4 regions of the Rhizobium sp. SRDI943 genome follow, and region 1 is predicted to be linked to each of the others. Evidence: predicted binding sites of a transcription regulator. Region 1 holds the regulator's gene; each other region holds the start of a gene.
What was found. Region 1 encodes PhoB, which activates phosphate uptake and scavenging genes when phosphate is short. Its sites were predicted from a motif close to TGTCATNNANCTGTCAT; they were not measured.
Positions count from the first base shown of each region.

Region 2: the regulator PhoB is predicted to act here: its motif matches at 6,709-6,725, upstream of AC245Y_RS18500 (YdcH family protein).
Region 3: the regulator PhoB is predicted to act here: its motif matches at 5,852-5,868, upstream of ppk2 (polyphosphate kinase 2).
Region 4: the regulator PhoB is predicted to act here: its motif matches at 3,525-3,541, upstream of AC245Y_RS11575 (UDP-2,3-diacylglucosamine diphosphatase).

Region 1 covers NZ_CM172787.1:177,692-185,491, forward strand. Annotated here, with positions in the region: gene AC245Y_RS00905 (substrate-binding domain-containing protein) at 1-385, shown strand, start outside; gene pstC (phosphate ABC transporter permease subunit PstC) at 553-2,034, shown strand; gene pstA (phosphate ABC transporter permease PstA) at 2,031-3,353, shown strand; gene pstB (phosphate ABC transporter ATP-binding protein PstB) at 3,370-4,185, shown strand; gene phoU (phosphate signaling complex protein PhoU) at 4,230-4,943, shown strand; gene phoB (phosphate regulon transcriptional regulator PhoB) at 5,078-5,761, shown strand; gene AC245Y_RS00935 (GcrA family cell cycle regulator) at 6,045-6,578, opposite strand; gene AC245Y_RS00940 (aspartate aminotransferase family protein) at 6,999-7,800, shown strand, end outside.
Region 2 covers NZ_CM172787.1:3,640,015-3,647,814, reverse strand. Annotated here, with positions in the region: gene ggt (gamma-glutamyltransferase) at 1-761, opposite strand, end outside; gene AC245Y_RS18540 (helix-turn-helix transcriptional regulator) at 838-1,692, opposite strand; gene AC245Y_RS18535 (SDR family oxidoreductase) at 1,809-2,525, shown strand; gene AC245Y_RS18530 (alpha/beta fold hydrolase) at 2,571-3,647, opposite strand; gene AC245Y_RS18525 (tetratricopeptide repeat protein) at 3,757-4,392, opposite strand; gene ykgO (type B 50S ribosomal protein L36) at 4,505-4,630, opposite strand; gene AC245Y_RS18515 (5-(carboxyamino)imidazole ribonucleotide synthase) at 4,794-5,870, opposite strand; gene purE (5-(carboxyamino)imidazole ribonucleotide mutase) at 5,867-6,361, opposite strand; gene AC245Y_RS18505 (YdcH family protein) at 6,399-6,602, opposite strand; gene AC245Y_RS18500 (YdcH family protein) at 6,831-7,004, shown strand; gene AC245Y_RS18495 (ArsR/SmtB family transcription factor) at 7,211-7,471, opposite strand; gene AC245Y_RS18490 (sulfite exporter TauE/SafE family protein) at 7,638-7,800, opposite strand, start outside.
Region 3 covers NZ_JBYGKN010000005.1:271,722-279,521, forward strand. Annotated here, with positions in the region: gene AC245Y_RS36305 (carbohydrate ABC transporter permease) at 1-366, shown strand, start outside; gene AC245Y_RS36310 (ABC transporter ATP-binding protein) at 374-1,456, shown strand; gene AC245Y_RS36315 (GMC oxidoreductase) at 1,540-3,192, shown strand; gene AC245Y_RS36320 (NAD(P)/FAD-dependent oxidoreductase) at 3,223-4,143, opposite strand; gene AC245Y_RS36325 (nuclear transport factor 2 family protein) at 4,466-4,855, shown strand; gene AC245Y_RS36330 (helix-turn-helix domain-containing protein) at 4,928-5,779, shown strand; gene ppk2 (polyphosphate kinase 2) at 5,890-6,804, shown strand; gene AC245Y_RS36340 (alpha/beta hydrolase family protein) at 6,951-7,800, shown strand, end outside.
Region 4 covers NZ_CM172787.1:2,226,219-2,234,018, reverse strand. Annotated here, with positions in the region: gene AC245Y_RS11585 (efflux RND transporter permease subunit) at 1-2,522, shown strand, start outside; gene AC245Y_RS11580 (histidine phosphatase family protein) at 2,589-3,338, opposite strand; gene AC245Y_RS11575 (UDP-2,3-diacylglucosamine diphosphatase) at 3,573-4,415, shown strand; gene AC245Y_RS11570 (MFS transporter) at 4,581-5,801, shown strand; gene dgcA (N-acetyl-D-Glu racemase DgcA) at 5,753-6,736, opposite strand; partial or broken gene AC245Y_RS11560 (MlaE family lipid ABC transporter permease subunit) at 6,836-7,800, shown strand, end outside.

The sequences.
Region 1 (7,800 bases):
CAAGGACGGCGCTGCTGTCGACATCGACGGCGACTATCCGGAAACCCTCGCACGCATCGCCGCCAACAAGACCGGCGTCGGCGTATTCGGCCTTTCCTTCTATGAAAACAACGCCGACAAGCTCAAGGTTGCGAGCATGAGCGGTATCGTTCCGTCCACGGAAACGATCGCTAACGGCACCTACCCGGTGTCCCGCCCGCTGTTCTTCTACGTCAAGAAGGCACATCTCGGCGCCGTTCCGGGCCTGAAGGAATACGTCAACTTCTTCGTATCCGACCAGATGATCGGCCCCGACAGCCCGCTCGTCGAATACGGCCTCGTTGCCGCTCCGGATGCCGAGCGCGAAGCGATCCGCAAGGAAGTCGAAGCAGGCAAGTCCATGTAATGATGATCTTGCCGGCGCGGTGCCTTTTGGCCCGCGCCGGCATTGCTTATGTCCCTGCGCCGGCATGTCCGCTGCAGGGTTGAATTCCTTCTCCATGATTGGAAGCCGAAGGCAGGCTGATGAAGCTGCCGGGCTTTTTGGGGGCTATGGGCCTGGGGACGTAACGAATGAGCACTTCCATCATACTTTTGTGCCTTGTGGTGATCGGTGCCGCCGCCTATCTGGTCGCGCGCAGCCGTGCCACGGCGCTTGCCGGAGGCCGATCCTCCGCATTGCATTCACGGCCGGCCTATTACGGTGCCTATGCGGCGATCTGGGCAGTTCTTCCCGCCCTGCTCGTCCTCTGCCTCTGGCTCTCCATCAGCCCCGGCATCATCCAGTCCTCGGTTCGCGGCGCGTTTCCCGACGATATCAAGGCGCAAGCCGCAGTCGAGCAAGATCTCGGCTATTCGACGGTGGCGACGGTTGCCCGCGGTATGACAATGCTGACCTCGGATGAAACTGCCGCAGTCGCCAACGATCCGGCTGCGCTGCAGGCCAAGCTCCTCGAAAAGGGCGTGCCGCTTGCCAGCCAGCCGCTGCCTTACATGCTCGACGCCGCCAAAAAGCTCAACGCCATGAGCATGACCAGCCGCATCGCCATGACGGCTGTTGTCTTCGCACTCGCCGTTGCCGGCGCCTTCTATGCGTTGCGTTCCATCGCTCCGCGCTTCCGCGCCCGCAACCGGGTCGAGCGCGTCATGCTCTGGGGCCTGCTGCTTGCCTCCTCGATCGCCATCCTGACGACGATCGGCATCGTCTTCTCCATGCTGTCGGAAGCCGCCCGCTTCTTTGCGGCCGTTCCCGCCATGGACTTCTTCTTCGGCACCGTCTGGGATCCACGCTTTGCCGGCGCCGGCAGCTCGTCCTTCGGCCAGTTCGGCTTGATCCCGCTACTGCTCGGCACGGTCTATATCGGCCTGGTCGCCATGCTGGTCGCCGTGCCGGTCGGCCTCTTTGCCGCCATCTACATGGCCGAATACGCCTCGCCGAAGCTGCGCGGCGTCGCCAAACCGCTCCTCGAAGTGCTCGCCGGTATTCCGACGATCGTCTACGGCTTCTTCGCGCTCGTCACCGTCGGCCCGTTCCTGCGCGATTTCTCAGCCCAGATCAGCGGCCTGCTCTCCGGCAACTACAGCAACTTCATCCAGGCGCAGAGCGTTCTGACGGCCGGCATCGTCATGGGCATCATGCTGATCCCTTACGTCTCTTCGCTGTCGGACGACATCATCACCGCCGTGCCGCGGACCTTGCGTGACGGTTCGCTCGGTCTTGGTGCCACACGCTCCGAAACCATCAAGAAAGTGGTCTTGCCCGCAGCCCTTCCCGGCATTGTCGGCGCATTGCTGATGACGGCCTCGCGCGCCATCGGCGAAACCATGATCGTCGTGCTGGCCGCCGGTGTCGCCGCCCGCATCCAGATCAACCCCTTCGAGCCGATGACGACGGTGACCGTCAAGATCGTCAACCAGCTGACCGGCGACCTTGAGTTCACCTCGCCGCAGACGCTGGTTGCCTTTGCCCTTGGCATCACCCTGTTCTGCATCACGCTTTGCCTCAATATCTATGCGCTCTACATCGTGCGCAAATACCGGGAGCAGTACGAATGACGGATATTGTTTCTCCCACATCAGGCGTCACCGTTTCCAAGGCGCCAGTGCGCCGCGATATCGGCATCAAGCGCCGCTACGCCGCCGAGCGCCGGTTCCAGGCCTATGGCATCGCCGCCATCACCTTCGGTCTCGTCTTCCTGTTCATCCTGCTGTGGACGGTGATCGGCAAGGGCTACACCGCCTTCCAGCAGACGGCGATCACCCTGCCGATCGAATTCTCCGAGAAGACGATCGACCCGAACAACAAGCGTGCGACCGACCCTTCGGTGCTGATCGCCGCCAACTACCCGGTTCTGCTGCGCGACGCGATCGTCAAGCAGCTGAACGTCAATGCCGCAAGCCGTCCCGACGTGCGCGATGCATCCGCCATGCTCTCCAAGGGTGCGCCGGTCCAGCTGCGCGACATGGTCGTTGCCGATCCGTCGATCATCGGCAAGACGGTCAATGTCACGGTGCTCGCCGACGCCAATGTCGACAGCGCCAATAAGGGCCAGATCGATCTCTCGGTCGATGAGAAGAACCGCAAGGTCAACGATAAGCAGGTCGGCTGGATGAACGAGCTGAAGGCGAGCGGCGCTCTCCACAAGCAGTTCAACACCGGCCTCTTCGTCAACGGCAACTCCAGCCGTCCGGAGGCCGCAGGCCTCGGCGTCGCCCTCATCGGCTCGCTCTACCTGATGCTGATCGTCCTCGTGCTCGCTCTGCCGATCGGCGTTGCCGCCTCGATCTATCTCGAGGAGTTCGCGCCGAAGAACAAGCTGACGGACCTGATCGAGGTCAACATCAACAACCTCGCCGCGGTCCCTTCGATCGTCTACGGCCTGCTTGGTCTGTCCGTCTTCATCAACTTCATCGGCCTGCCGCGCTCGGCCTCGCTGGTCGGTGGCCTGGTGCTGACGCTGATGACCCTGCCGACGATCATCATCGCGACGCGCGCCGCCCTTCGCGCCGTGCCGCCGTCGATCCGTGCCGCAGCCCTCGGCCTCGGCGCTTCGAAGATGCAGATGGTGTTCCACCATGTGCTGCCGCTCGCCATGCCCGGCATCCTCACCGGCACGATCATCGGCCTGGCGCATGCGCTCGGCGAAACCGCGCCGCTGCTTCTGATCGGCATGGTCGCCTTCGTCGCCAACGCGCCGACGACACCGCTCGATCCCTCGACGGCTCTGCCCGTACAGGTCTATATGTGGGCCAACGAGGCCGAACGTGCCTTCGTTGAGCGTACTTCGGGTGCCATCATCGTCCTGCTCCTGTTCCTGATCGTCATGAACATGGGCGCCATCCTCTTGCGTCGTCGCTTCGAGCGCCGCTGGTAAACGGAGTTACAAGATCATGAACATGTTGACGGAAGCTGCAGTTGAAAAGGCGCTGGATCACAAGATGAGCAACGTCCCGTATAAGATGATCGGAAAGGATGTCTCGGTTTACTACGGCGAAAAGCGCGCGCTATTCGATGTGAACCTGAACATCCGCGAAAACACCGTAACCGCCCTGATCGGCCCGTCCGGCTGCGGCAAGTCGACCTTCCTGCGCAGCCTCAACCGCATGAACGACACGATCGACGGCTGCCGCGTCACCGGCAAGATCACGCTCGACACCGACGATATCTATGATCCCGATATCGACGTCGTCGAACTTCGCGCCCGCGTCGGCATGGTCTTCCAGAAGCCGAACCCGTTCCCGAAGACGATCTATGAAAACGTCTCCTACGGCCCGCGCATCCATGGCCTCGCCAAGTCGAAGGCCGATCTCGACCAAATCGTCGAGACCAGCCTGCAGCGCGCCGGCCTCTGGAACGAGGTCAAGGACCGCGTGCACGAGTCCGGCACCGGCCTGTCGGGCGGTCAGCAGCAGCGCCTCTGCATTGCCCGTGCCGTCGCCGTCAGCCCGGAAGTGATCCTGATGGACGAGCCCTGCTCGGCGCTCGACCCGATCGCCACCGCCAAGGTCGAGGAGCTGATCCACGAGCTGCGCGAGAACTACACGATCGTCATCGTCACCCACTCCATGCAGCAGGCCGCGCGTGTTTCGCAGCGCACCGCCATGTTCCACCTCGGCAATCTCGTCGAGGAGAACGACACCGACAAGATGTTCACCAATCCCGACGATCCGCGCACCCAGGACTACATCATGGGTCGCTTCGGCTGATTTTGGCGTCACCAAGCCTTTCCGTTATTCGAGGATAAAGCCCCATGGCATCGACACATATTTATTCTGCCTATGATGATGATCTGAAGTTCCTGTCCAGGCGGATTTCCGAAATGGGCGGCCTGGCCGAGCAGATGGTCGCCGAAGCCGTGCGGGCGCTCGTCAACGGCGATACCGCGCTGGCGCAGAAGGTCATCTCCGACGATGTGATCCTCGATCACGCCGAACGCGAAATCGGCGACAAGGCGATCGTCACCATCGCCCGCCGCCAGCCGATGGCCGCGGACCTGCGCGAAATCATGGGTTCGATCCGCATCGCCGCCGATCTCGAACGTGTCGGCGACCTCGGCAAGAACACTGCCAAGCGCGTCATCGCCGTCCAAAGCACCGGCGTTCCCCGCAAGCTCGCCCGCGGCCTCGAGCATCTGTCCGAGCTGGCGCTCGTCCAGCTCAAGGAAGTGCTCGACGTCTACACCAATCGTTCCGCCGACAAGGCGAATGCGATCCGCGAACGCGACAACGAGATCGACGCGATGTACACCTCGCTGTTCCGCGAGCTCCTGACCTACATGATGGAAGATCCGCGCAACATCACCAGCTGCACGCATCTTCTCTTCTGCGCCAAGAACATCGAGCGCATCGGCGACCACGCCACCAACATCGCCGAGACGATCTATTACATGACGACAGGCGCGCAGCCGGAAGGCGATCGGCCGAAGGACGACAGCGCCAACACCGTCGGCGCGGTCACCGAATAACTGCCCACACCCCGCCGCTTGCGTGCGCGCCCGTCCGGGCGCGCAAAGAGGTCGCAGCCAATTTTTAAATTTGCGCAGGATGCATTGCTTAAATCACCCTGGTTTAAGGATCATGCGCGAGGAGACCGACACGCATGATCCCGAGAGTTGCAGTTGTTGAAGACGAAGAAGCCCTCAGCGTGCTTCTTCGCTACAATCTCGAAGCGGAAGGCTTCGAGGTCGATACCATCCTTCGTGGCGACGAAGCCGAAATGCGGCTTCAGGAGCGCACGCCCGATCTTCTCATCCTTGATTGGATGCTGCCCGGCGTCTCCGGCATCGAGCTCTGCCGGCGCCTGCGCATGCGGCCGGAGACCGAGCGTCTGCCGATCATCATGCTGACGGCGCGCGGCGAAGAGAGCGAGCGTGTCCGCGGATTGTCGACGGGCGCCGACGACTATGTCGTCAAGCCCTTCTCGACCCCCGAGCTCGTTGCCCGCGTCAAGGCGATGCTGCGTCGCGCCCGTCCCGAGGTGCTGTCGACGGTGCTGAAATGCGGTGACATCGAACTTGACCGTGAGACCCATCGCGTCCATCGCAAGACCCGCGAAGTCCGCCTCGGCCCCACCGAATTCCGCCTGCTGGAATTCCTGATGTCGTCGCCGGGCCGGGTCTTCTCCCGCTCACAGCTGTTGGATGGTGTCTGGGGCCACGATATCTATGTCGACGAGCGCACCGTCGACGTCCATGTCGGCCGCCTGCGCAAGGCGCTGAATTTCTCCAACATGCAGGACGTCATCCGCACCGTCCGCGGCGCCGGTTATTCGATGGAAGCCTGAGGGCTTTTTCGTCATGCTCGGGCTTGTCCCGCTGCTGTCCGGTTCGCGGCGATGGACTGCCCCTCATCTGGCTGCCGCCACCTTCTCCCCGTAAACGGGGCGAAGGGGATATGCCGCGACCTCTCCGTTCCCCACAACCTCGTGCAGGGCACGTCCCCTCGCCCCGTTTACGGGGAGAGGGTTAGGGTGAGGGGCAGCCATCCCCGCAATGAGCGCTTCCATCCGCGCATAAAAAAACGGGCCACTTGGCCCGTTTTCTGCATTCTAACGATGGTCAGCCCGTTCAGCTGGCCCGCGCCGCTGCCCGGCGGCGTTCGTTCACCGGCTGGTAGGCGAGCTTCTGGTGATAGCTGCAATATGGCGAATTGTCGGGGGATTCGCAGCCGCAGAAATGGAAGTCGTCCTTCAGCGGATCGCCGACCGGCCACTTGCAGGTGCGTTCGGTCAGTTCCGTCAGGCCGAGGCGGCGGGAAATCGGCACCACCACATTGCCTCTCGGCACGTATTCCATTTCCTCGATCGTTTCGATCTCGATCTCTTCCTTCAGCATCGTCGCGCCCTGCTGGCGGGTAACGGTGCGGGTGGTGATCCGAGAGGCGAAGTTCGGCGCGCGCGGCGCCGATGTATTGCGCTTCGGCGTTCGCGCCGCGGTGTTGGTGCCGCCGGCCTTGGCACGGCCGGGAAGGCACAGCCGGTGCACTTTACCGATGACCGCGTTTCGGCTGACACCGCCAAGTTGTGCCGCGATCTGGCTCGCGCTCAGTCCTTCGGCCCAAAGCTTCTTGAGTTTCTCGACCCGCTCGTCTGTCCAGTTCATGCCCTGTCTCCACCTTTTGCGTTGGTGATGGCAGAATCCCTCACCGTTGTCCCGGGAGCTCCGAAACAAGAAACGCTTGATCAATTTTGGTGACTAGTTCCGCCGCATGCAGTCTAGTAATTGATCTTTAACCTAGTGTGAGCCTGACTCCGTGACAAGAGTCGCATGAATCCGGATGAATCGAATTCGTAGTTTTCCCCAACTTGCTGTCCCTGCGTGGCATTTCTGCAATAATGCCTGTTGAAGACTGAAAATGCCGCTGTACACCCGTGCTGCATACGCTAAGGGCGCCGTTTTGTTGACATTGCAGCGCGAAAGGGAAATAGTGCCACTCGCCGCCGCAAGGCGGCATTTTTGATTTTTCGGGCCTGGTTTCCTTAGCCGGAGTCATTGCCCGGCAACTTTGATGGAGATCGCGCCATGGCTGAAGCCGCGCCGCTTTATGACACCTATTCTCGTGCCCCGCTGCGGTTCGAGCGAGGCGAGGGCGTATGGCTGATTACCGAAACTGGCGAGCGATATCTCGATTTCGGCGCCGGCGTCGCCGTCACCTCCGTCGGCCACAGCAATCCGCATGTGGTCGGCGCGCTGAAGGAGCAGGCCGACAAGGTCTGGCACCTGTCGAACATCTACGAGATCCCCGGACAGGAGCGTCTGGCTAAACGCCTGACCGACGCCACCTTCGCCGACAAGGTGTTCTTCACCAATTCGGGTGCCGAGGCGCTTGAATGCGCGATCAAGACGGCGCGCCGCTATCAGTTTTCCAAGGGCCATCCCGAGCGCTTCCATATCATCACCTTCGAAGGCGCCTTCCACGGACGGACGCTGGCGATGATCGCCGCCGGTGGCCAGGAAAAATATCTCGAAGGTTTCGGCCCCAAGGCGCCGGGTTTCGATCAGGTGGCTTTCGGCGATATCGAAGCGGTCCGCGCCGCGATCACCGAGGCGACGGCCGCCATCCTCATCGAGCCGGTGCAGGGCGAGGGCGGCGTCCGTCCTGCCACGCCTGAGTTCATGAAGGCGCTTCGCCAGCTCTGCGACGACAACGATCTGCTGTTGATCCTCGACGAGGTCCAGACCGGCGTCGGCCGCACCGGCAAGCTCTTCGCCCATGAATGGTCGGGCATCACACCCGACATCATGGCGGTCGCCAAGGGCATCGGCGGCGGTTTCCCGCTCGGCGCCTGCCTTGCCACATCAGAGGCCGCCTCCGGCATGAAGG
Region 2 (7,800 bases), 1.4 Mb from region 1:
TCGAAATCCTCCTTGGCGAGGATGCCGCCCTTGGCCTGGCTCGCTTTGACGATCGCCTCGGCGGGGGCGGCCTTGTAGAAGGCGTCGGGGCCTTTTTCGGAAATGCCTGCCAGGACTGCGGCAAGGTCCGGCTGCTGGAGTTTTTCGCCGGATGCATAGGGTTTACCATCAGGTTTCAGGAAGATCTTCGCCGCCGCCTCATCCTTGGCGAGGCGCTTGGCGTTGCCGGCGAAACTTGCGGCGTCGCCCTGTTCCAGCGTGAAACCTTCCTTGGCGAAGCGAAGTGCCGGCGCGATCAGTTCTTCGCGCGACTTGCTGCCGTATTTCTCGCGCGCGGTCTCGAAGCCCATGACGGAGCCCGGCACGCCAACGGCAAGATAGCCGTCGAGGCTGGCGCGCGGCACGATATCGCCCTTGGCATCGAGATACATAGTCTTCGTTGCGGCAAGCGGCGCGCGTTCGCGAAAATCGAGGAAGGTCTTCGTGCCGTCCTTCAGGCGGATGGTCATGAAGCCGCCACCGCCGAGATTGCCGGCCGAGGGATAGACCACCGCCAGCGCATAACCGACGGCGACCGCCGCATCGACGGCGTTACCGCCGCTTTTCAGCACGTCGACGCCGACATCGGTCGCCAGATGCTGGGCGGTGACGACCATGCCGTGCTCGGCTTCGACGGGCGCAGGCGAGGCGGCGAAAGCCGAGGTCAGGCTCAGCGACAAAGCTGATATGACGGAGATCGTCCCGATATGCAGGCGGCCCATGATTTCCCCTCCTATGGACAATGATGGAAAAACATATGGGACTGCGGCAGCCCGAGGCAATGCAAGGGGTTGGCTTTTATGTGAGGAGCTCGGCGAGTTTCCGGTTGGTGTCGTCGTCATCGAGCGGCGTATAGACGATGAGTTTCATTTCCGGCCGGCTGGTCAGTGTTAGGCCGGTATGTTCGAAGGACATGCGGCCCTTGACGGGATGGTTGATGCGCTTGATGCCGGATAGCGGACTGACGACCTCATGGCGCTGCCACCAATCACGAAATTCAGGGCTTGCCTGTTTCAGCAGCGTGATCAGCCGATCGAAATCCGGATCGCCGGCATAACGCGCACTGTCGGCGCGAAACATCGCCAGCGAGACGCGGGCAACTGCTTCCCAGTCGACGAGCAGCTTGCGATGCGCGGGGTCGGCAAAGAGGCGATGCATGGTATTGCGCTCGTCGCGGTCGAGCGTGTCGTAACCGCCGAACAGCACCTCGGCGGCACGGTTCCAGGCGAGCACGTCCCACCGGCGGCCGAGCACATAGGCCGGCTGGTGTGTCAGGTTGGCGAGCATGCGCTGCAGCGGCTCGTCAACACATTCGGGTGCGGACGAGATTGCCTGAGGCACTTGCCGATTGTTGAGGATGAAGAGATGCCGGCGCTCGGCCTCGTCGAGGCGCAGCGCATCGGCAAGGGCGTTGAGCACCTGAATGGAGGGTCGGATGTCGCGGCCCTGTTCCAGCCAGGTGTACCAGGTGGTGCCGACGCCGGCGAGCATGGCGAGCTCCTCGCGGCGGAGACCCGGCGTGCGTCGGCGAAACCCCTCCGGCAGGCCAACTTCGGAGGGCGTCAGCCGCTCGCGACGGGAACGCAGAAAGGCTGCGAATTCACGGCGGCGGGCATCGAATGTATCGGGTCTCTGGTCCATGGGAGCGATCATATCAGTATCAATACCAGGATAAAACTGGAACTGTTTGCCGTTTCCAGGCCGCGCATGATGCCGGTGCCGCGGGTGATTGAAACGCCCGCGGCTCGATCAATTCAAGGAGCAGCATCATGTCTTTGCAGCATGTGGTCGTCATCGGCGGTTCTTCCGGCATCGGCCTTGCCACGGCGAAATTACTGTTGAAACAGGGGTATACCGTTACCATTGCGGGCCGCGACGGCGAAAAGCTTGCCGCGGCGACGGCATCGCTCGCGGGCGAGCTGCGCAGCCTCGTGCTCGATGCGGCGGAGCTCTCCGGTCTCGGGGAGGCTTTTTCCCAGATCGGCGCATTCGGTCATCTCGTGCTGGCGATGGGCAGCGGTCACGGTGCCGGACCCTTCGTGACGCTCGACATGGCGGATCTGCTTGCCGGGTTTCAGACCAAGCTCATCCCGCATGCCGCGGCAGCCCAGGCGGCACTGCCGCTGCTGCAGCCGGGCGGCAGCATCACCTTCGTTTCGGCGGTCAGCGCGCAAGCTGCGATGCCTGGCACGGCTGGACTTGCGGCCGTCAATGCCGGCATCGAGGCGATGGTGCCGGTGCTTGCCGCCGAATTGAAGCCGCTGCGCGTCAACGGCGTTTCCCCCGGGGTCGTCGATACGCCGTGGTGGAATTTCCTGCCGCCCGAGCAGCGCGACAGCGTCTTTGCGGATTTCGCCGGCCGCACGCCGGTCGGCCGTGTCGGCAGGCCGGAGGATATCGCGGAGGCGATTGCCTTCCTGATCGGAAACGGATTTATGAGTGGCCATGTCATCACCTGCGATGGTGGCGTCAGTCTCGGCGCCTGAGGCAGGTTTCGGACGATGCTGACAAAATTATGCAGCATCAAAGTGCTACGGCGTCCTCGGCGCCTCTGAAAAGACGTGGGGTCCTGTCGGCCCCAACGATGGTACGGCTGCGGCCGTCCGATCGCGTGAGGCCGCGGCAAGCCTCTCTTCGGCCCTGCGGGCGATCGCCTGCAGGTCGCGCGGCTTGCCTGATATCTTCTCCATGGCGGCGATGGCGACATCGGTTGCGAGGTAATCCGGCTTGTGGCCGACGCCGCGAACGGTGATGAGTTCGGAGCCTGATATATCGCGGGCCAGGCCGCGCGAGTGCAGGTGTTCCCAGACGATCTCGTCGCTGTCGCCTGTTATGATGACGGTCGGAGCGGTGATCTGCGAATAGAGCAGCGACTGCTCCTTCACATAGGCAAGCAGTCGTTTGAAATCGTCGGCATTGTTCTGGAACGCGCTGGGACGCAGTACCAGCGACGGACCGGTTTTTTCGATGTAGTCGGCCGGGCGCGGATTGGGGCGGAATACATTCAGCGTGCCCCGCTCCAGCCGGCTGAGCCCAAGCGGCACGACGATTGCGTGGTTGAAGAGCCAGCCGACGATCGGCACGGTTGCCAGGTGATAGTACCAGTCGATGCCGCCTGGCCATGGATGAGTGGCGGGCGCGAGGAAGAGCAGGCCGGCGGTTTTGTCAGGATGGCGCAGGCCGAAGGCGGCGGTGATCGCGCCGCCGAAGGAATGGCCGACGATGATCGCCTTTTCGATGCCGCGCTTCTCCATCAGTCTGGCGATTGCATCTGCCTGGCCGGAGGGGACGGCGTTCTCAGGACCGCCGCGTTCGGAATAGCCATGACCGGGGCGATCGACGAACAGCATTTCCGCCCGGCCTTCGAGTGCGGCGCGGAAGGCCACGACCTGGTCGAGCAGATTGCCGCTGGCGCCGTGAATGAAGACCAGAGCCGGCAGATCCGAATTTTCTGGCGGCGGGACGTGGACCGCATTCATGCGGTAGCCGCCGATATCGGTCAGTTCGCCGATATTCGGATAGGCGTGTTCAAATTGCCGCGCCTTATAAGTGGAGTAACCGATGGCGGCGGCGAGCGGGGCGAGAAGAGCGGAAACTTCTGCAAGCATGATCTCAACAAGCGGTAGTTGCGGGATGACCTGCGAGCGGGCACCGCATCGTTCCCGCTCTATTCTAAAATTGCGCGGCACGATCCGACGTCAAGGCCGCCGTCCGGAATCAGGTGCGGTTGCCGGCGAGTTTTTCCGCAAGTGTGTTGGCCTGTTCTTGCGCGGTGCGTTCGGCGGGATAGATATCGAGAAAACGCTCCCACGCCTTCAAGGTCAGCTGATCGTTACCGGAATTGCTGAGGATCGCCGCCATGCCGGAGAGCGCGCCGAAATGACGCGGCTCGAGATCGAGTACACGTTCGATGTCGGACATCGACTTGCGATAATTTCCCATGACGAAATTCAGCGTGGCGCGGCGGTTCCAGCTTTCGGCATAATCGGGCTTCAGCGCGATCGCCTCGTCGAGGAAATCGAGGGCGGCGGGGTTGCGCTTTTCCTCGATCGCCTTGTCGGCCCACTGCATCAGCAGATTGACGGTGGCACTGCCCGAATCGTTCCATTCCATGCGGATTTCATTGGCGATGCCACTGGCTTTTTCGGGATCGCGTTCACGCTTCAGCTGGCTGAAGAGCTGGTCGAGGTGCTGCTTCGGCGAATTGTTGGCATCCGCCTGCTCGACGATGACGTCCTTTTTCGCGACGGCAGCCGACTTTTCCGCGGCGGCGGCCGGAAAGGAGGGGGTAAGGAGAATGAGGGCGAGCGGCAGCGCCGCTGATGTCAAAGCAAAAAAGCGCATGGCGGACATATTAGCCCGCCAGCGCCGAAGATCAAACAAATTTGACGTGATCACCGCAGCGACCCACCGGATATATCTGCCGGCGCAAGCGCACGCGGCAGGGCGATCCGGACGCGCGAAATCAGCCCTGACGAGCCTTGAAGCGCGGGTTCAGCTTGTTGATGATGTACATGCGGCCCTTGCGGCGAACCAGACGGTTGTCACGGTGACGAGCCTTGAGCGACTTGAGCGAATTCTTAATCTTCATTTTTTTGATCCGCGATCTCTATGGGGAATTCACATTCGCCCGTATCTTTAACAATCAAAAGCGCGCCATCGGGCGCGCTGTTTAGGTGGGGGAGCAGATACCCCGTCACCTTTTCCGTGTCAACCACATGAAGGTGTTTTTCCCAAGGCGTAGAGGTGTTTTCTCAGGTCCAAACCGGCGATTTCGGCGTCACGGTGGTGACATGACCCATCTTGCGGCCGGGGCGCCACTCGGTCTTGCCGTAGAGATGAACCAGCGTGTCGGGGCGCCGCAGCCAGTCGGGAACGGCTAGGATATCGTCGCCGATCAGGTTCTGCATGACGCAGTCGGAATGTCGCTCGGCATTGCCAAGCGGCAGGCCGGTGACGGCGCGGATATGCTGCTCGAACTGGCTGACGACGCAGGCGGCTTCCGTCCAGTGACCGGAGTTGTGGACGCGCGGCGCCATCTCGTTGGCGATCAGACCGCCATCGGCAAGCACAAAGAATTCGATGCCGATGACGCCGACATAGTTCAATGCGGCAAGGATTTTCTCGGCCGATTTCCGCGCGGCGTCCGCCGTCGGCGCCGAGATCGCGGCGGGAACCGTCGAGGTGTGGAGGATGCCGTTGCGGTGGACATTCTCGGCGGGATCGAAGCAGACGACCGTACCGTCGGTGGCGCGGGCGGCGATGATCGAGACTTCACGCTCGAAGGCGACGAAGCTTTCGAGAATGAGCGGCACGCCGCCAAGTGCTGCATAGGTGCCATCCGGGCTGTCTGCGGCCGAGCGGAAAACCTTCTGGCCCTTGCCGTCATAACCGAGACGGCGGGTCTTCAGCACGCCCTGGCCGCCGAAATCCTTCAGCGCCGTTTCGAGATCGGCCTGGCTGTCGATCGCATGGAAGCGTGCAGTGGTTATGCCGCAGCCGTTGAGAAAGCGTTTTTCGACGAGACGGTCCTGGGCGGCTTCCAGCGCCTTCGGCGGCGGATAGACCGACACGCTCGCCGAGAGCTTTTCGGCGGCTGCGACAGGCACGTTTTCGAATTCGTAGGTGACGACATCGCAGATATCGGCGAGTTCGGCGAGTGCCGCCGGATCGTCATAGGCAGCGGTAATCTGCCGGTTGGCGAGCTGGGCGGCCGGGCAGTCCGCCTGCGGCTCGAGGATGACCGTGCGAAAATTCAACCTGGCGGCGGCAATCGCCAGCATGCGGCCGAGCTGGCCGCCGCCGATAATGCCGATCGTTGTTGCCGTCATAGGTCGTCCATCGGGTATTCGGCGACGGCAGCACTCTGGCGCTCGCGCCATTCGTCGAGCCGGTCGGCAATTTCTTCGTCGGAAAGGGCAAGTACGGCGGCAGCGAGAAGGGCGGCGTTGACCGCACCAGCCTTGCCGATGGCGAGCGTGCCGACCGGAATACCGGCCGGCATCTGTACGATGGAAAGGAGGCTGTCCTGGCCGGACAGGGCTTTCGACTGGACCGGCACGCCGAAAACCGGCAGCGGTGTCAGCGAGGCGGTCATGCCCGGCAGATGGGCAGCGCCGCCGGCGCCGGCGATGATGACCTTGAAGCCCTCCGCGCGTGCGCCCTTGGCGAAATTGACCAGCCGGTCGACTGTACGGTGCGCCGAAATGATGCGCGCGTCATAGGGAATTTCCAGCGCCTCCAGCGTGTCGGCGGCGTTTTTCATGGTCTCCCAGTCGGACTGGCTGCCCATGATGATGGCGACGGGTGGTCTGTCTGTCATCGTTGCTGCTATTCCCTCTCAGGCGATGATGTCAGGCTCAGGCGATGATGTCAGGGATGATCTGATCTTCCAGCCTGGAGAGCCTGTCCTTGATGACGAGCTTCTTCTTTTTCATGCGCTGGATCCGCAGAGCGTCGCATCCGGTCTGGATCATGGCGTTGATCGCGGCGTCGAAATCCTCGTGCTCCTGGCGCAAGCGCGCCACTATGAGCCTGATTTCCGCCTGTTCCTGATCGGCCATATACATTCCCCGTTATCGTCCCTGGACCTTGTCCGATCTGCCGATGATTTCCGCAAGCTCCTATCATCAAATACAGGTAACGGCTAGTTAGTCTTGATCATGAAATTGCCATCCAGTCTTCATCTTTTGGCCTTCGACAAGCCTTCAAAAATGTGTCACAGTCCCGCCCGTTGACACCTTGATCCCCGACGATGTTGGCCGGGGAGGGTAAGAGGAAGGAAGGGTCATATGACTGTTCAAGCTCATCTTGAGTCACTCCAGAAAAAGCATGTCGCTCTCGAGGAGGAGTTGCACGCGCTCAGAACATCTCCCTCTATTTCCGATACGGCACTTGCCGATTGCAAGCGTCGCAAGCTGCGCATCAAGGACGAGATTCAGCGTCTTAAGTCATCCGTCCACTAATCTTCCCAAGGATCGCCGGACGATCATCTTGCGCAACAAGGTAAATCCATCCATTCCACCAAAAATCAGCAAGAACCGGTGATTTGACACCAGATTTGCGCCAGCCCGATGCATCCGGCATCGTGGCTGGCGCTTTTGGGTCCGCCACGTCTCACATCGCGTTCTTATGATTCACATCGTATTCCCAGATCGCATGGGAACATGCATCAGGCCCAGAACTGATCCAGCCACAAATTGAGCTTGTCGAAGCCGCGGTTGTTGACCGCGTAGATACGTTTGGTGCCTTCCGAGGTCACGGAGACGAGATTGCTGTCGAGAAGCGCCTTCAGGTGCTGCGAAACAGCAGGACGGCTGATCGGCAGGCCTTCGGCGAGCTCATTGACGGTCCGTGGCGCGCGACGCAATTCCTCCAGCAGAAACCGCCGGTTCGGATCGGCAATCGCAGAGAAGGGGTCCGTGTTCGACATGGCGGGAACGCTACGTCAAACCGGCCGCGCCAGCAAGGAAATTGTGCATTGCAGCGTGTCACTGCATAATTCCTAAAATCGGAGTCGATTTCAGGAATTATGCAGCCGTTCAAAGTGCCACAGCGTCCTTTGCGCCTCTCGAAAGATGTGCGGCGCTGTATGGCTTCTACCAGCCAAGGCCCTCGCCCACGATCAGGAAGGCGGCGATCAGCGCCATCGCATACATGAAGGGATAGAAGATCTGTGGCCTCATCCGGCGCACGCACCAGGCGCCGGCGATGGTGGCGAGCGGGGCGAAGGGCAGAAGCGTCGCGGAGGTCGCAAGGTTC
Region 3 (7,800 bases), on a different replicon from region 1:
TTCCGCAACTATTTCCTCAGCGTGCCGGAGGAGCTCTGCAAGGCGGCGCGCGTCGACGGCGCGGGCTTCTGGCGCATCTTTTTCGAGATCATGCTGCCGATTGCCGTGCCGATGGTCGTGGTGGTCTCCATGCTGCAGTTCACCGGCATCTGGAACGACTTCCTGCTCGGTCTCGTCTTTGCCGGCCGCGACAACCTGCCGATGACCGTGCAACTCAACAATATCGTCAACACCACGATGGGCGAGCGGACCTACAACGTGAACATGGCGGCGACGATCCTCACTGCCATCGTTCCGCTCGCCATCTATTTCCTGTCCGGCCGCTGGTTCGTGCGCGGCATCGCGGCCGGCGCAGTCAAGGGGTAACACTTCCATGCAATCTGCCGTCTCCGTCAAGGACCTGAAGATCGCCTACGGCGACCATACGGTGATCGAGAAGATGTCGATCGACATCGCGTCGCGAGAGTTCCTGGTGCTGCTCGGCCCTTCCGGCTGCGGCAAGTCCACGCTTTTAAACGCCATTGCCGGTCTCCAGGACATCACATCAGGCGAGGTCTGGATCTCGGGCAGGAACGTCAGCTGGGAGGAGCCGAAGGACCGCGGCATCGGCATGGTCTTCCAGTCCTACGCGCTCTATCCGCGTATGTCGGTCCGCAAGAACCTCTCCTTCGGGCTTCGCGTCGCCGGCCTGCCGAAGGCCGAAATCGAGGCCCGTGTTTCCCGCACCGCCGCCCTTCTCCAACTCGACAAGCTGCTCGACCGGCGTCCGGCCGAGCTTTCCGGCGGCCAGCGCCAGCGCGTCGCCATCGGCCGGGCGCTGGTGCGTGAAGTCGATGTCTTCCTGTTCGACGAACCACTGTCGAACCTCGATGCCAAGCTGCGCAACGAATTGCGCGTCGAGATCAAGAAGCTGCACCAGCGCCTCGGCAATACGATGATCTATGTCACCCACGACCAAGTCGAGGCCCTGACGCTGGCCGACCGGATCGCCATCATGCGCGACGGCGTCATCCAGCAACTCGCCTCGCCGGCCGAGATCTACCGCCGCCCGGCCAATCTCTTCGTTGCCGGCTTCATCGGCGCTCCGGCGATGAATTTCATCGAGGGCCGGATCGAGCCCGGCAACGGCGCGCCGCTCTTCCGGAGCAAGGAGTTCACTGTCGATCTCTCCGGTTATTCCTTCCGAGCGGAGGCAGCGGAAGGGCCTGCTACTCTCGGCTTTCGCCCGGAACACCTTGTGCTCGATGGCGCCACGAGCGGCCTGCCAACCATTCCGCGGCGCGTTTCCGTCGTCGAGCCGATGGGTTCGGACGCCGTCGTCTGGTTCGACTGGGCGGACCAGAGCCTATCGCTCCGGCTGATGGGCGATGTCACGCTTGAGCCTGGCGATACCGTGGCTCCCGGGCTCGATATCGCCAAGGCGTCCCTCTTCGGCACTGACGGATCGCGGCTGTGACGCGCCACCCCTTTGTTTCCCCGCAATTCCTGGCGCTTTTCGTGCCGTTTTGAGGATTGCTCAAGGACAGGATTAGAAAAGACATGTCTGAGATCGTCTATGATGCGCTGGTGATCGGTTCCGGCGCGGCGGGTTCATTCGCGGTAAAGGAACTGACGGCACAGGGATTGTCGGTGCTGCTGCTCGAGGCCGGCCCCGCCGTCGGACCGAAGGATTTCGATCCCGTCCGCAAGAAGGCGCCGGCAAGCAGCATCAATATCTGGGAGCGTGCGCGGGCCACTCTCAAGGGCCAGCCGATCCAGGCGCGCGCGGCGTTTTTCACCGAGCGCTTCAGCCACTTCTTCGTCAACGACCGCAAGAACCCCTATACGACGCCGAAGGGCGAACCCTTCCTCTGGATCCGCGGCCGCCAGGGCGGCGGGCGCCTCCACAGTTTCGGCCGGGTGCTGCTGCGCTGGACCGACGACGATTTCAAGATCCGCTCACGTGCCGGAAAGGGCGTGGACTGGCCGGTCTCCTATGATGAGTTGGCGCCTTTCTACGACGAGGTCGAGGCCTATCTCGGGCTCTATGGCAACAAGGACAACGTGGCCACGCTACCGGATGGCATCTATGCGAAGCCGGCAAGCCTGACGCCCGCCGAACAGATCTTCAAGCAGGCGGTCGAAAACCGCTGGCCGGAGAGGCACGTCGTCTCCTGGCGCTACATCGCGCCTGACGCCGACCGGATGCCGCGACCGCTGCGAGATGCAAAGGCGACCGGTGAGCTGACCATCCGCTACGACGCCGTCGTTCGCCGCATCACCACGGACGAGAAGACCGGCCGCGCTACCGGCGCCGAATATATCGATCGCAACACCGGTGCGGTATCGACGGTTCGCGCCGCGATGGTGGTGCTTTCGGCCTCGCCGATAGAGAGCGTGCGGCTGCTCTTGAATTCGGCGTCGGCGAAACATCCTGATGGGCTCGGCAACAGTTCGGGTGCTCTCGGCCGCTATTTCATGGACCAGCTTCCATGCCTCGCCTTCGGCTCCTTCTCCAAGGCAAAGGGTTGGGCGCCCGACGAGTCCGCGCCGACCGACCCGTTCTATAATCCGTCGGGCGGGATCTTCATTCCCCGCTTCGGCGAGAGCGACGCGGCCCGCGGCGATTTCGACTACCAGGGAAGCGTCGGCCGCGCGCCGGTCTCCGTGGACACGGATGCACGTCTCGCCTTCTTCGGCTTCGGCCGCATGCTGCCCTATGCCGACAATCGCATCACGCTCGATGTCAGGCGTAGGGATGCCTGGAACATTCCCGTGCCGCATATCCGCTGCGTCATGCAGGAGGAGGAGCAGGCGCTGCTCAGAAGGCAGGAAGAAACGCTGATCGCATTGATCAAGGAGGTCGGCGGCGACCTCGAATTCATCGGCTCGCCGACCGGCCTCAAGGAGATGGGCAAGGGCGCATTTCCCGAAGCCGATGTCTTCAGCCGCTTCATGTTCCGCAAATGGTTTCGCAAGACCATGTGCATGGGAGCGGCAATCCATGAGACGGGCGGCGCGCGCATGGGCGAAACCCGTGAGGCTTCGGTTCTCAACCCCTATAATCAGCTCTGGGATGCCCCGAACCTCATCGTCACCGACGCCAGCGCCTTCCCCGGCAGCGGCATCGCCGGCACCACGCTCACCGTCATGGTCCTGACGATCCGCGCCTGCCGGAATCTTGTCGACCAGTACCGGACAGGACGGCTGTAGGCGCCCGCAACGGCTGAACTGCTAGATCGTTCACGCCGCTTTGGTGTTTCGGCGCTCGGCAAGGATCTGTTCGAGGAGGTACATCGTCACCACGGGACCGACAGCTGTGCCTGCCGCAGATGCATGCGCAAGATGAGCGACCGCGTTATCCGCATTGCCAACGGCAAACACGCCCGACCTGTTGGTCCGGCCATCCTTGTCGGTCCTGGCGAGACCGATCTCATCGACCTCGCAGAGGGATGCGGCGAGGCCCGATGCAGCCCGAATCTCCGCCGCGATCCATGTCGCATCGCAGGCGATTTCCCCGCCGCCGCTCGCCGTCGAAACGCCAACAAGCTTGCCGTCTCGATGGACGAGCCCGGTGATTTCGTCCGGAATGATCTTGATATCGAGAAGCCGCAAGCGTTCCGCGTCGGCTTCATTGAACCTGTGCCGTGAGACGATAGTGACATCACGCGACCACATCCAGACCCAGGACGCCATATGCGCCAGGCGTTCCGGCAATCCGAACACCACGAAACGCTTGCCTCGAACTTCATAGCCGTCAAAACAGGGGCAGACACGCACGTCACGCCCCCACGCTTCCGGCAAGCCTGACAGTGGTGGAAGGTCGTCTATCACTCCCGTTGCCAAGACGATCGTGCGTGCTGCGACTCTGGATCCCCTGGCTTCGACCCAGAACAATCCGTCCTCACGAGGCACGATGGAATGGACGTGCTCGGATCTGATGTCCGCACCGTAACGGACGGCTTCCGCACGCGCTTGCGCCATGAACGCTGCTGTCGGCATGCCGTCGAAGCCCAGATGCTCCCGCACCTCTTCAACGCTGAAAATGCGCGATTTACCGCCGTCGAATACAAGCGTCGATCGGCCGGCTCTTCCCAAAAAAAGGGCGGCGCTGAGCCCCGCGGCCCCGCCGCCGACCACCACCGTATCGACTACATCATTCATAACCTTGGCCTTCGATACCCGTGTGATTTCCATGACACTGACACGATTGGTAACATATCCCGTTATTCGACACAACAAAAGTTACGAATAGCGCTTTGTGCAGAATGAAAGGTCCGGATGTGCGTTCTTTGCCGAGAATTTGAAGGACGACGCATTCTCGCCCCGTTGATTACACCTGATGTAATTGAGGGCATTCCCTGTCCCGCGATATTAGTGAACGGCCTTCCTGCAGGAGGAACAATCCTGTCAACAGAAGCGGCCGACAACCGATGTCGATGGCTCAACTGCCGTCACCCGTACAAAGCGGCCGAGGAGAACGACGATGACGACCATGAATTTTACCAAACGAGAACCCCCTGAATGGCTGTTGGCCTTCTGGAAGGAGATCGATGACAAGACCTTTGGCGGAGGCTTCGACTGCCTGGCGCAGGATGCGACCTGCAATCTGGGCGTCGCCGACTGGAAGGGGCGAGACACCATTCGTGAGAACCTGCGCGCCTTCATCGACACGGGTTTCTCAGCGCTTCACGACGTCGCGGAATATTGGGACGGCGGCTCGCTGAAAATCTTTCGCGGGACTGTCACAATGACGCCCGACGACGAGGCTCAACCGGTTGTCAAACCGGTGATGACGCACTTCTTCTATATGGATGAACGAGAGCCGGCCAAGGTCGGCCGCTGGTACGGATCGGTTGGCCCGGTTGCTTTCTGATCGATATCGCAGCTGGCGGGAGCGTTATTGCCCCCGCCGGCCATTAGCCGCACGGACGGAGATCGCCATAAGATGAGCTCGACGCACAGTCCTTCAAGCGCAGTATCGAACGAGCTTGGCATCCAGTTGCGCGCCTGGCGCGACACGCGCGGCAAGAGCCAACTGGATCTCTCACTCGATACCGGCATATCGCAGCGTCAGATCAGCTTCATCGAAAGTGGCCGAAGCACGCCCGGCCGCCACAATCTGCTGCATCTCGCCGACGCCCTTGATGTGCCGTTGCGAGAGCGCAATACGTTATTGCTCGCCGCCGGTTACGCCCCGATTTACGCCGAAGGCGGTATCGACGATGTTGAAATGAAAGGCGTCACGGACGCGTTAAGGCGCATGCTTGTTCAGCACGAGCCGTTTCCGGCAGTTGTCATGGATCGGTATTGGAACGTCGTCATGACGAACGACGCGACGCAGGGCTTCTTCAATAACTTCCTTGACATGGCGGCACGGGAAAAACCGCGCAATCTGCTGCATCTGATGTTCGATCCGGCCGGTTTGCGGCCCTTCATCCCAAACTGGGAGGAAACCGCAAAAAGTCTGATGGCGCGGGTATTCAGAGAGTCCGTGGGCCGCGTCATTGACATGCACACGAAGGCGCTGATCGATGCGCTCCTCGCCTATCCGGATGTGGACAGTGCCTGGAAGGTCTCGACGACAGCGGACAGCACACCCGTCATCCCCTTGTCCTTCGTCAAGGACGGGCAGGTTCTGAGCTTCTTCTCGCTGGTGACCACGGTTGGCACTGCGCAGACGATAACGACCCAGGAATTGAGGATCGAGTGCATGTTCCCGTTGGATGATGCCACGGAGGTGGAATACGCCAAGCTGATGAAGCAGGCTGCCGCGCGTTGGCGCCAGACCGGGAAGTGAGACATCGCCGTCAAGGCCGTGGCGTAGGACAATCCAGCTTTCCGTACCTGAACCGTCACACAAACTTCGCAGTGCCATGCTCCTGTCAAAAAAAGCAGGAAGGAAAGCCCATGTCTCAGACACCTCAGGACCAACTCAGCCGTATAAAGGCCGAAATCGCCGACAGCTTCGATGAAGAGCTGGAAATGCAGATGGAGGAAGACCGGCTCGACGATCTGGTCGCCGAAGGAATGTCGGAACCGGCAGAGCAGACGCTCGAACGAAAGATCTACTTCCGGGAACTTTTCCGTCTGCAGCACGAACTGGTGCGGCTGCAGGATTGGGTTCAGCACAAGAAGCTGAAGGTGGTTGTGCTTTTCGAAGGCCGGGATTCGGCCGGAAAGGGAGGCGCGATAAAGCGCGTGACCCAGCGGCTCAATCCGCGCGTCTGCCGGACGGTCGCGCTGCCCGCTCCTACAGAGCGGGAACGCCATCAATGGTATTTTCAGCGTTATGTCCCGCATCTTCCGACCGCTGGCGAAATGGTCCTCTTCGACCGAAGCTGGTACAATCGCGCCGGTGTCGAGCGCGTGATGGGTTTCTGCACCGACGAAGAACTCGAGGAGTTCTTCCGCTCGGTGCCTGAATTCGAGCGGATGCTGGTCCGTTCTGGTATCGTGTTGATCAAATACTGGTTTTCGATCACCGACGAGGAGCAGGAATTTCGCTTCAAGATGCGTATCCACGATCCGCTGAAGCAATGGAAGCTCTCACCGATGGATATGGAAAGCCGGGTCCATTGGGAGGAATACACCAAAGCCAAGGAAGAGATGCTGGCGCGGACACACACGGAGGATGCACCTTGGTGGGTGGTGCAGGCGGTAGACAAGAAACGGGCGCGTTTGAATTGCATCGCCCATCTTCTCGAGCAGATCCCTTACGAGGATGTTCCAAAACCCGAGATCCAGTTGCCGGACCGCATCCGTCACGCCGATTACAACAGGGCGCCGGTTCCGCCTGAAATGCTCGTGCCGGAGCGCTATTGAAAGCATGGCATTCGCCGCGCCCTGATCTTCAGGGGGCGGCTCTCGCGGCGTGCTGCCTCTGGACCATTCCCCGCCCGACACTAGGTTCCGCTTTAAGAGTGAGGTTCCGTCGACCGTGCCTCAGAGTGGACGAGTGAGGGAAATGCTTGCTTTCCAGTAGCCGATTTTACGCCGATAGACGTGCCACGTGGGGATACGAACCAAGTTTCGACGGCGCCCTCATCGCATGGTGGGGCTCCAAACGCGGCGCTCGCGCCGTCTTCGTCGGAGAATTTTCCGGCGGACAACTCAACATCATCGCCACGTTCAAAGGTGCCCTTTCCCACTTTGGCTGGCGGCAATACGCTGACCTTTTGGTTCTCACCGAGAAAGACCGTCTGTGGGAAGTAGATCCCAGGCGACCCGGGGCACGCACCGACGTTACTCCACGAGATTTCCAAACGTGGCAGGTGATCGTCGACCCTCGACACGCCGCAGACAACCAATTCCTGGTTTCCTACGATCGCAGCCCCGCTGTCGCCGATCTCTATGCAACCAGTGCGGATGGACGCGACAAGCGGCTCTTGGAACAAAACAACGGCTCGACCGAAAGCTGGTTGTTGAATGAGGCGCAGGTTCCATGCATTCGCGTCGAGCTGACTGCCTCGGGAATGAGGCGATACCTTCACCGAATTAACGCCGACAAGCCGTGGCGAGAGATGGCGGCACTCGAGCCGGATGACACGCTGGTCATCTGGCGTACGGACAGGTCAGGCAATGCCTTCGAGGCGCTTTCCAACCGTCAGCGGGACAAGATCGCGTTAGTTTCGCTGGACCCGGTTACCGGTAGAGAAACCGTGCTGGTCGAGGACGGCGATGTCGATGTTTCAGACGCGCTGCGCTTCACGCCCAGCGAACCGGCTGACGTCGCCGTCATTCGCGACGGCTATCCACGATATATCGCCCTTTCGGAAAGAGGAACGATCTTCACTGAGCTGGTTCTGGATCGCAACGGGC
Region 4 (7,800 bases), 2.0 Mb from region 1:
ACGCCCAGGTCGCGGCGGGCCAGATCGGCGCAGCACCCAATCCGATCTCGCAAGACCTGACGGCGACAGTGCTGGTCAAGGGGCAACTGACCGACATCAAGGAGTTCGGAGACATCGTGCTGCGCGCCAATGCCGACGGATCGAATGTCCGGCTGCGCGATGTCGCGCGCATCGAAGAGGGCAGCGAGAGTTATAGCTTCTCCACCCGCTTGAACGGGCAGCCGAGCGCCGCCATTGCCATCCAGCTGTCGTCGACGGGCAATGCCGTCAACACTTCCAATCTGGTCAAGGCGAAGATGGAGGAGCTGTCGCGCTTCTTCCCTGCTGGCGTCGAATATTCCGTTCCCTATGATACCAGCCCGTTCGTTTCGGCATCGATCGAGAAGGTGGCGCATACGCTCGCTGAAGCCGTGGCGCTCGTCTTTGTTGTGATGCTCATCTTCCTGCAGAGCTTCCGTTACACCATCATTCCGACGCTCGTCGTGCCGGTCGCGCTGCTCGGGACGCTTGCTGTCATGTTTGCTGCCGGCTTCTCGATCAACGTGCTGACGATGTTCGCGATGGTGCTTGCCATCGGCATTCTCGTCGACGACGCCATCGTGGTGGTGGAAAACGTCGAGCGGCTGATGGCGGTGGAAGGGCTGTCACCGAAGGAAGCGACCAAGAAGGCGATGCGGCAGATCACCGGCGCGATTCTCGGGATTACGCTGGTTCTCTCCTGCGTCTTCGTGCCGATGGCGTTCTTCCCAGGCTCGACAGGCATCATCTACCGTCAGTTCAGCCTGACCATGGTCGTATCCATCCTGTTTTCCGCCTTCCTGGCGCTGTCGCTGACGCCGGCGCTCTGCGCCACTTTCCTGAAACCGATCAAGGGCCATCACGAGAAGAAGGGCATCGCCGGCTGGTTCAACCGCAACGTCGACCGGCTGACCGGCCGTTATGCCCGCACCGTCGAGGGACTGGCCAAGCGCTCCTGGCGGGTCATGGCCGTCTATGTCGCGCTGCTCATCGGCCTTGGCTATCTTTTCGTCAACCTGCCGAGCAGCTTCGTGCCGGACGAGGATCAGGGCTTCCTGATTGTCGACGTGCAGGGACCGCCGGAGGCGAGCCGCAACCGCACGGTGGCCTCGCTCGAAAGCATCGAGGCAATCTTCAAGAAAGAGCCGGCCGTTGCCAACGTCGTCGCGATCCAGGGCTTCAGCTTCTCCGGGCAGGGACCGAACGCCGCCCTGGTGTTTGTCACGCTCAAGGACTGGGCCGAACGCGGCGCCGGCAATTCGGTGCAGGAGATCTCCAACCGCGCCAATATGCAGCTGTTTGGGCTGAAGGACGCGACGTCCTTCGCGCTGTCGCCGCCGCCGATCGAAGGGTTCGGCACGACCAACGGCTTCACCTTCCGCCTTCAGGATCGCGGGGCGAAAGGCCAGGCGGCACTGACCGAGGCGGCGGGAATGCTGATCGGCAAGGCATCGCAGAACCCCATCATCGCAGGTATCCGCCCGGAAGGCATGCCTGACTCGGCCCAACTCGTGCTCGTCATCGATCGCGAGAAGGCAAATACCTTCGGTGTCGCCTTCGCCGACATCAACAGCACGATCACCGCCAATCTGGGTTCGAGCTATGTCAACGACTTCCCGAATTCGGGCCGCATGCAGCGCGTCATCGTGCAGGCGCAGGACAAGAGCAGGCTTCAGGCGGAAGACCTGATGAAGCTCAATGTCCGCAATGCGAGCGGCGGCATGGTGCCGCTATCGTCCTTCGCCGTCGCCGAATGGCAGAAGGGACCGGCGCAGATCGTCGGCTATAACGGCTACCCTTCCGTGCGTATCTCTGGCGCTCCGGCGCCGGGATATTCATCGGGGGCGGCGATTACCGAAATGGAGCGGCTGGCCTCGGAACTTCCCGACGGCTTCGGCTTCGAATGGACCGGCCAGTCGCTGGAGGAGCTGAGATCGGGATCGCAGGCGCCGTTCCTGTTCGGCCTCAGCATCCTCTTCGTCTTCCTGCTGCTGTCGGGGCTTTACGAGAGTTGGTCCATCCCGTTGTCGGTGATGCTGGTCGTGCCGCTTGGCGTCATCGGCTGCGTGCTCGCGGTGATGAGCCGCGACATGTCCAACGACATCTACTTCAAGGTCGGTCTGATCGCGATCATCGGATTGTCGGCAAAGAACGCCATCCTGATCGTCGAATTCGCCAAGGACGGTTTTGCCGAGGGCAAATCGCTGATGGATGCCGCGATCGAAGGCGCTCGTCTGCGCTTCCGACCGATCATCATGACCTCGCTCGCCTTCACATTGGGCGTGGTGCCTCTGGCGATCGCCACCGGGCCAAGTGCGGCGAGCCAAAATGCCATCGGCACGGGCGTGCTCGGCGGCATGATCTCGGCGACGGTGCTGGCGATCTTCTTCGTTCCCGTCTTCTTCGTCTTCGTGCTGCGTCTCTTGAGGACGAAGCGGCCCGAGACTGTGAACGAGGAGGCGGCGGCCGGGCAGGAGCCGGCAACCGTGACGTCGCCGACCTGAGGTGAAGAATTGGCGGGTTGCCTTACGCAACCCGCCACAGACCTTTGCGGCGGTCCGATTTCGGAATTATGCAGTCGGCTTCGGCGTGATCGTCACGTCGGCGCCATGGGCATCGCGCAGTTCGCCTTCCTGTCCCGGCTGCCGGTCGGCGGCCTGATGCAACAAGATCGACTCGTATCCTTGCGAGCGCGTCCCCTCGATCAGGGTGATATCGGCGTTTCCAGGATTGTCGGAGCGCTCGAACCACTCGACGGGGCGGTGCAGGAAATTCATTTCGACCGCCCGGTTGGTGACGCCATGGCCGACGATCACGACGTTGTGGTCGCTATTTTCTGCATCGTGCATGACGGTTTGCAGGAACAGGCGCACCCGCTGGGCCACATCCGCCCGGCTTTCGCCATCCGGCGGCCGTGCGTAGAACTTGCCGCTGTTGCTGCGCAGCCTCGCCCATTTTTCGAACTCCTCGGGAAACTTCTGCTTCTGTTCCGCGTGATCGTAGATTTCGGTGAAGAGACCGAAATCCTGCTCGCGCAGCAGATAATCCTCCCTGATATCGCCGACGAAACTTTCCGGCAGGGCTTCGAGCAGCGCATCCTTGCTCTGCCGGGTCCTCAGAAAGGGCGAGTACCAGATATGCAGCTTGCCGAAACCAGCGCTCGGCAATGCTTGCAGGTAGGAGGCGATCACGCCGCCTGCTTCGAGAGCCTGCCGATGGCCCCATCGCGTCAGCGGCACATTGTGATCGCCGAATTGACGGTAGGCCTGTTCGTTGATGTTGCCGAGGGATTCGCCGTGGCGAACGAGAAAGAGACGCATCAGCCATCCCGCATTGTCGAATATGAATCGCCGTCATCATGAACGCCCTGAATGCACAGGGCAACCTTTTCGGCGGGCCTGGCGGCGACGGGCATACAGCCCGCGTGGCGACGGCCATGCGGCCCGCGTGGCGAACGGCCATGCGGCCGCGTGGGATGAACAGGTTTGCAGGGCTTTTCCCCAGCTTGTCATCTTCCTGAAACACGAGTCTGGTTTTGGAAGGTTAGATGAAAGATGGGACATGAGCGGCAGCTCGTGAAAGACATGATGGAACCCAGACATTTCCGCACGCTCTTCATTTCCGATGTCCATCTCGGCTCGAAGGCCGCGAAGGCCGACTTCCTGCTGGATTTCCTGCGCCACCACGAGGCCGATACGATCGTGCTCGTCGGCGACATCGTCGACGGCTGGCGCCTGAAGCGCAGCTGGTACTGGCCACAGGTCTGCAACGACGTCGTCCAGAAACTGTTGCGCAAGGCGCGCAAGGGCACGCGCGTCGTTTATATTCCCGGCAATCACGACGAATTCCTGCGCGCCTTCCCGGGCATGCATTTCGGCGGCATCGAGGTCGTCGAGCGTATGATGCATGACGGCGCCGACGGCAGAAAATATCTGATCCTGCATGGCGACGAGTTCGACGTCGTCGTCCGCAACGCCCGACTGCTCGCCTATCTCGGCGACTGGGCCTATGACACGGCAATCCGCATCAACATCATCCTGGCGGCGGTGCGCCGCCGACTCGGCATGCCCTACTGGTCGTTCTCGGCCTGGGCGAAGCTGCAGGTCAAGCATGCTGTCAACTTTATCGGCGAATTTGAGCGCGTCGTGGCCGAGGAAGCCCGCAAAAACGGCGCCGATGGGGTGATCTGCGGACATATCCATCATGCCATCATTCAGGACATGGACGGTATCCGCTACATCAACACCGGCGATTGGGTGGAAAGCTGCACGGCTGTCGCCGAGCACGAGGATGGCACGTTCGAACTGATCACCTGGCGGGCGCTCGCCAGCAGCGTGCCGGCGCTTGCCGCTATCGAAATGCATGACGAGGGCGAACTGGCCCCGCAAGCCGCCTGATTTTGGCGCCGGCGCATCCGCGCCTGCGCTCCCACGAATTTAGCCGTTACCGTCAGGCGACAGGCCCTATTTATTTTCTAAAACGTTTCAGAACGGCTATTTCTCGCAATAGTCGCCTCCAGAGTGGTGTGTTAGGACAACGTCCAGTTTCCTTCAGGTCCACCCATGATTCCCGCTCAAAATTCCCCGACGGGTGAGGGAGCGCCGCCGCGCTTCCGGCTTCTCAGTGCGCTTTCCTATTGTGCGCCGCTGCTCGTCAACGGCATCGTCCTGCCGTTCTTTCCCGTCTGGCTCGCAACCCATAGCTTTAGCGATCATGAGATCGGCATCATCCTTGCCATACCCATGGTGGTTCGCGTGCTGGTGGCGCCTGTCGTCGCCATGATCGCCGATCGATTGAAGGAGCGCGCCGACGTGCTGCTCTGGTCGGGCGGCCTTTCGCTGCTGACGGCGGTCGCGCTGTTCTGGACGACGACTTTCTGGCCGGTGACGATCGTCTATGCGCTGCAGGGCGCCACCTTCGCACCCTATGTGCCCGTCGTCGAATCGATCGTCATCTCGGGCGTGCGCCGCTGGGGGCTCGATTACGGGTCGATGCGCGTGTGGGGCTCCATCGCCTTTATCGTCTCGACGCTGGTCGGTGGCCAGATGATCAGCCGGTGGGGCGGCGGAATGGTGCTCGATGTCATGGTGTTCGGCTTTGTCATGACCGTTGTCATGGCGATCTTCTGTCCGCGCATCGGGCCAACGCGACGGCGGGGCCAGCCGATCAACATCCCAGCCGCTACCGGCAGTGGCCTGCGCGAGCCGCACCTGCTGCTGCTTTTGATCGGCGTTGCCATCCAGCAGTCGAGCCATGCGGTGCTGAACGCTTTTTCCTCGATCTATTGGCATCAGCTCGGCTTCTCCGGGACTGAGGTCGGGCTGCTCTGGAGCGCCGGCGTCGCCTCGGAAGTGACGGTGTTCTTCCTGTCGAAGCGTCTCAACCGTCGCTTCGATGCCTGGACGCTGATCCGCTTCGGCTGCGCCATCAGCGTCTGCCGCTGGATCCTGTTTCCGATGAATACCGGTTTTGCCGGTTTCTTCCTGCTGCAATGTTTCCACGGCTTCACCTATGCCTTCGTGCATACCGGCGTGCAGCGACGGATCATGGCGACGGTGCAGGAGACGCAGGAATCTTCGGCACAGGGCGCCTATTTCTTCTATGTCGGCATGGCGATGGCGCTGATGACCCTGGCGTCGGGTTATCTCTATGCCTGGCTCGGCGTCGTCAGCTATTACGTCATGGCGCTGGTCGCGTTTTCCGGCCTCGGCCTCGTCATCTTCGCCTACTATCTTCAGCCCCAAAGGGTGCTTTCCGGCGGAAAGACCAGCGAAGCGGCGTAGCGCAGGCCGGGATCGCGGTCGCGGGCAAGCAGCAGCGGACCGTCGAGATCGACGAAATCGGCATTCTGGGCGAGGAGAACGGCGGGCGCCATGGCAAGCGAGGTGCCGACCATGCAGCCGATCATGATACTGAATCCGAGCCGTTCGGCCTCGGCCTTCATCGACAGCGCCTCCGTCAGGCCGCCGGTCTTGTCGAGCTTGATGTTGATCGCGTCGTAGCGGTCGGCAAGGCTTGCGAGATCGCCGGTGTGGTGGACACTCTCATCGGCGCAGACGAGGAGCGGGCGGCGGATTTCGGCGAGCAGCCCATCGCGGCCAGCCGGCAGCGGCTGCTCGACGAGGGCGATGCCTGCTTCCGCGGCGATATGGAGATGACGCTCCAACACGGCGTCCGGCCAGCCCTCATTGGCGTCGAGAATGATGGCGGCATCGGGCGCGGCGGCGCGGACGGCGCGGATGCGGCTTTCATCGTCGCCGGTGCCGACCTTGACCTTCAGCAGGGCGCGGCCGGCATGTTCGCGCGCCTGGGCGGCCATCACCTCCGGTTCACCGAGCGAGATGGTGTAAGCGGTGGTGAGCGGCTGCGGAGCGGCAATGCCGAGGCGGGCGGCGACGCTGTCTCCTGTCTGCTTTGCCTGGAGGTCCCAGAGGGCACAATCGACGGCGTTGCGGGCCGCGCCCGGCGGCATGGCCGACAGCAGGTCATGGCGTGAAATGCCGGCTTCGATCAGCGGTCGCGCCGCCTCGATCTGGGCGAAAACGCTCTCCATGGTCTCGCCGTAGCGGCGGTAAGGTACGCATTCTCCGCGCCCCTGCGCACCCTCTTCGACAAGCGTGCAGGTGATAACCTCGGCTTCGGTCTTTGCCCCGCGCGAGATGGTGAAGGTCCCGGCAATCGGAAAGGAATTCATCTGGATATCGAGGGTGCGCGGCATTATTGCTCTCCTGCAAGCATGGAAATTGCACGGTGCTTCTGTATATTGACGCGCCGGGCGAACGATCTGCTTCGCGATTCGGCAATGTCGCTGTAAGCCTTGAAAGACACAAGTATCTTGAACGCCGAGAATCGCAACGCCGCCTCCCTTGATGTGGACGACCAGGCTGATGGATCGGGACAGCGTGTGCGTCTTCAGGGCAATTGGCGCAGCGCCTACATCCATCTGGTGCTACGCGATTTCGAAAAGCTTTTGCAGAAGAAGACTGGCGACCTGACGGTAGACCTCTCGGATATTTCGGAGATCGACACCGCCGGCATCTGGCTGCTGTGCCGGCTGAAGAAGCAAGAAGAGGCGGGCGGGCGGATGGTTCGCTTCGAAGGCACCAACTCGCATATCGACGAAATGCTGGAGATGTTTTCCGAGGAGCCGACCAAGGTCGAGCCGGAGCAGACGGAGAAAGTCTCGCTTGCCGCGCGCATCTTCGCGCCGATCGGCAAAATGACCTACGAGGTCTGGGACAATTTCGCCGCCGCCATGTATATCCTCGGCTCGGCGGTGCGCGGCGCGCAGATGAAGTTCGGCCGCGGCAGTGGCGTTTCACCGGCCTCGATCGTCAACCAGATCGACCATATGGGCGTTCGCGCCGTTCCGATCATCTTGCTGATGTCTTTCCTGATCGGGGATCATCGCCCAGCAGGGCGCCTTCCAGCTGCGTTACTTCGGCGCTGAGGTTTTCGTCGTCGATCTCGTCGGCATCCTGCAATTGCGCGAAATCGGCGTGCTTCTGACTTCGATCATGATCGCCGGCCGCTCGGGCAGCGCCATCACCGCCGAAATCGGTTCGATGAAGATGCGCGAAGAGATCGACGCGCTGAAGGTGATGGGGCTGAACCCGATCGGCGTGCTGATCTTTCCGCGGCTGGTGGCGCTGACCATTGCGCTGCCGCTTTTGACGGTGCTGGCGAATTTCGCTTCTCTGGGCGGTGCTGCCGCTGTCGCCTGGGGCTATTCCGGCATCACCTTCGCCAATTTCCTGTCGCGCCTCCACGAGGCGGTCACAT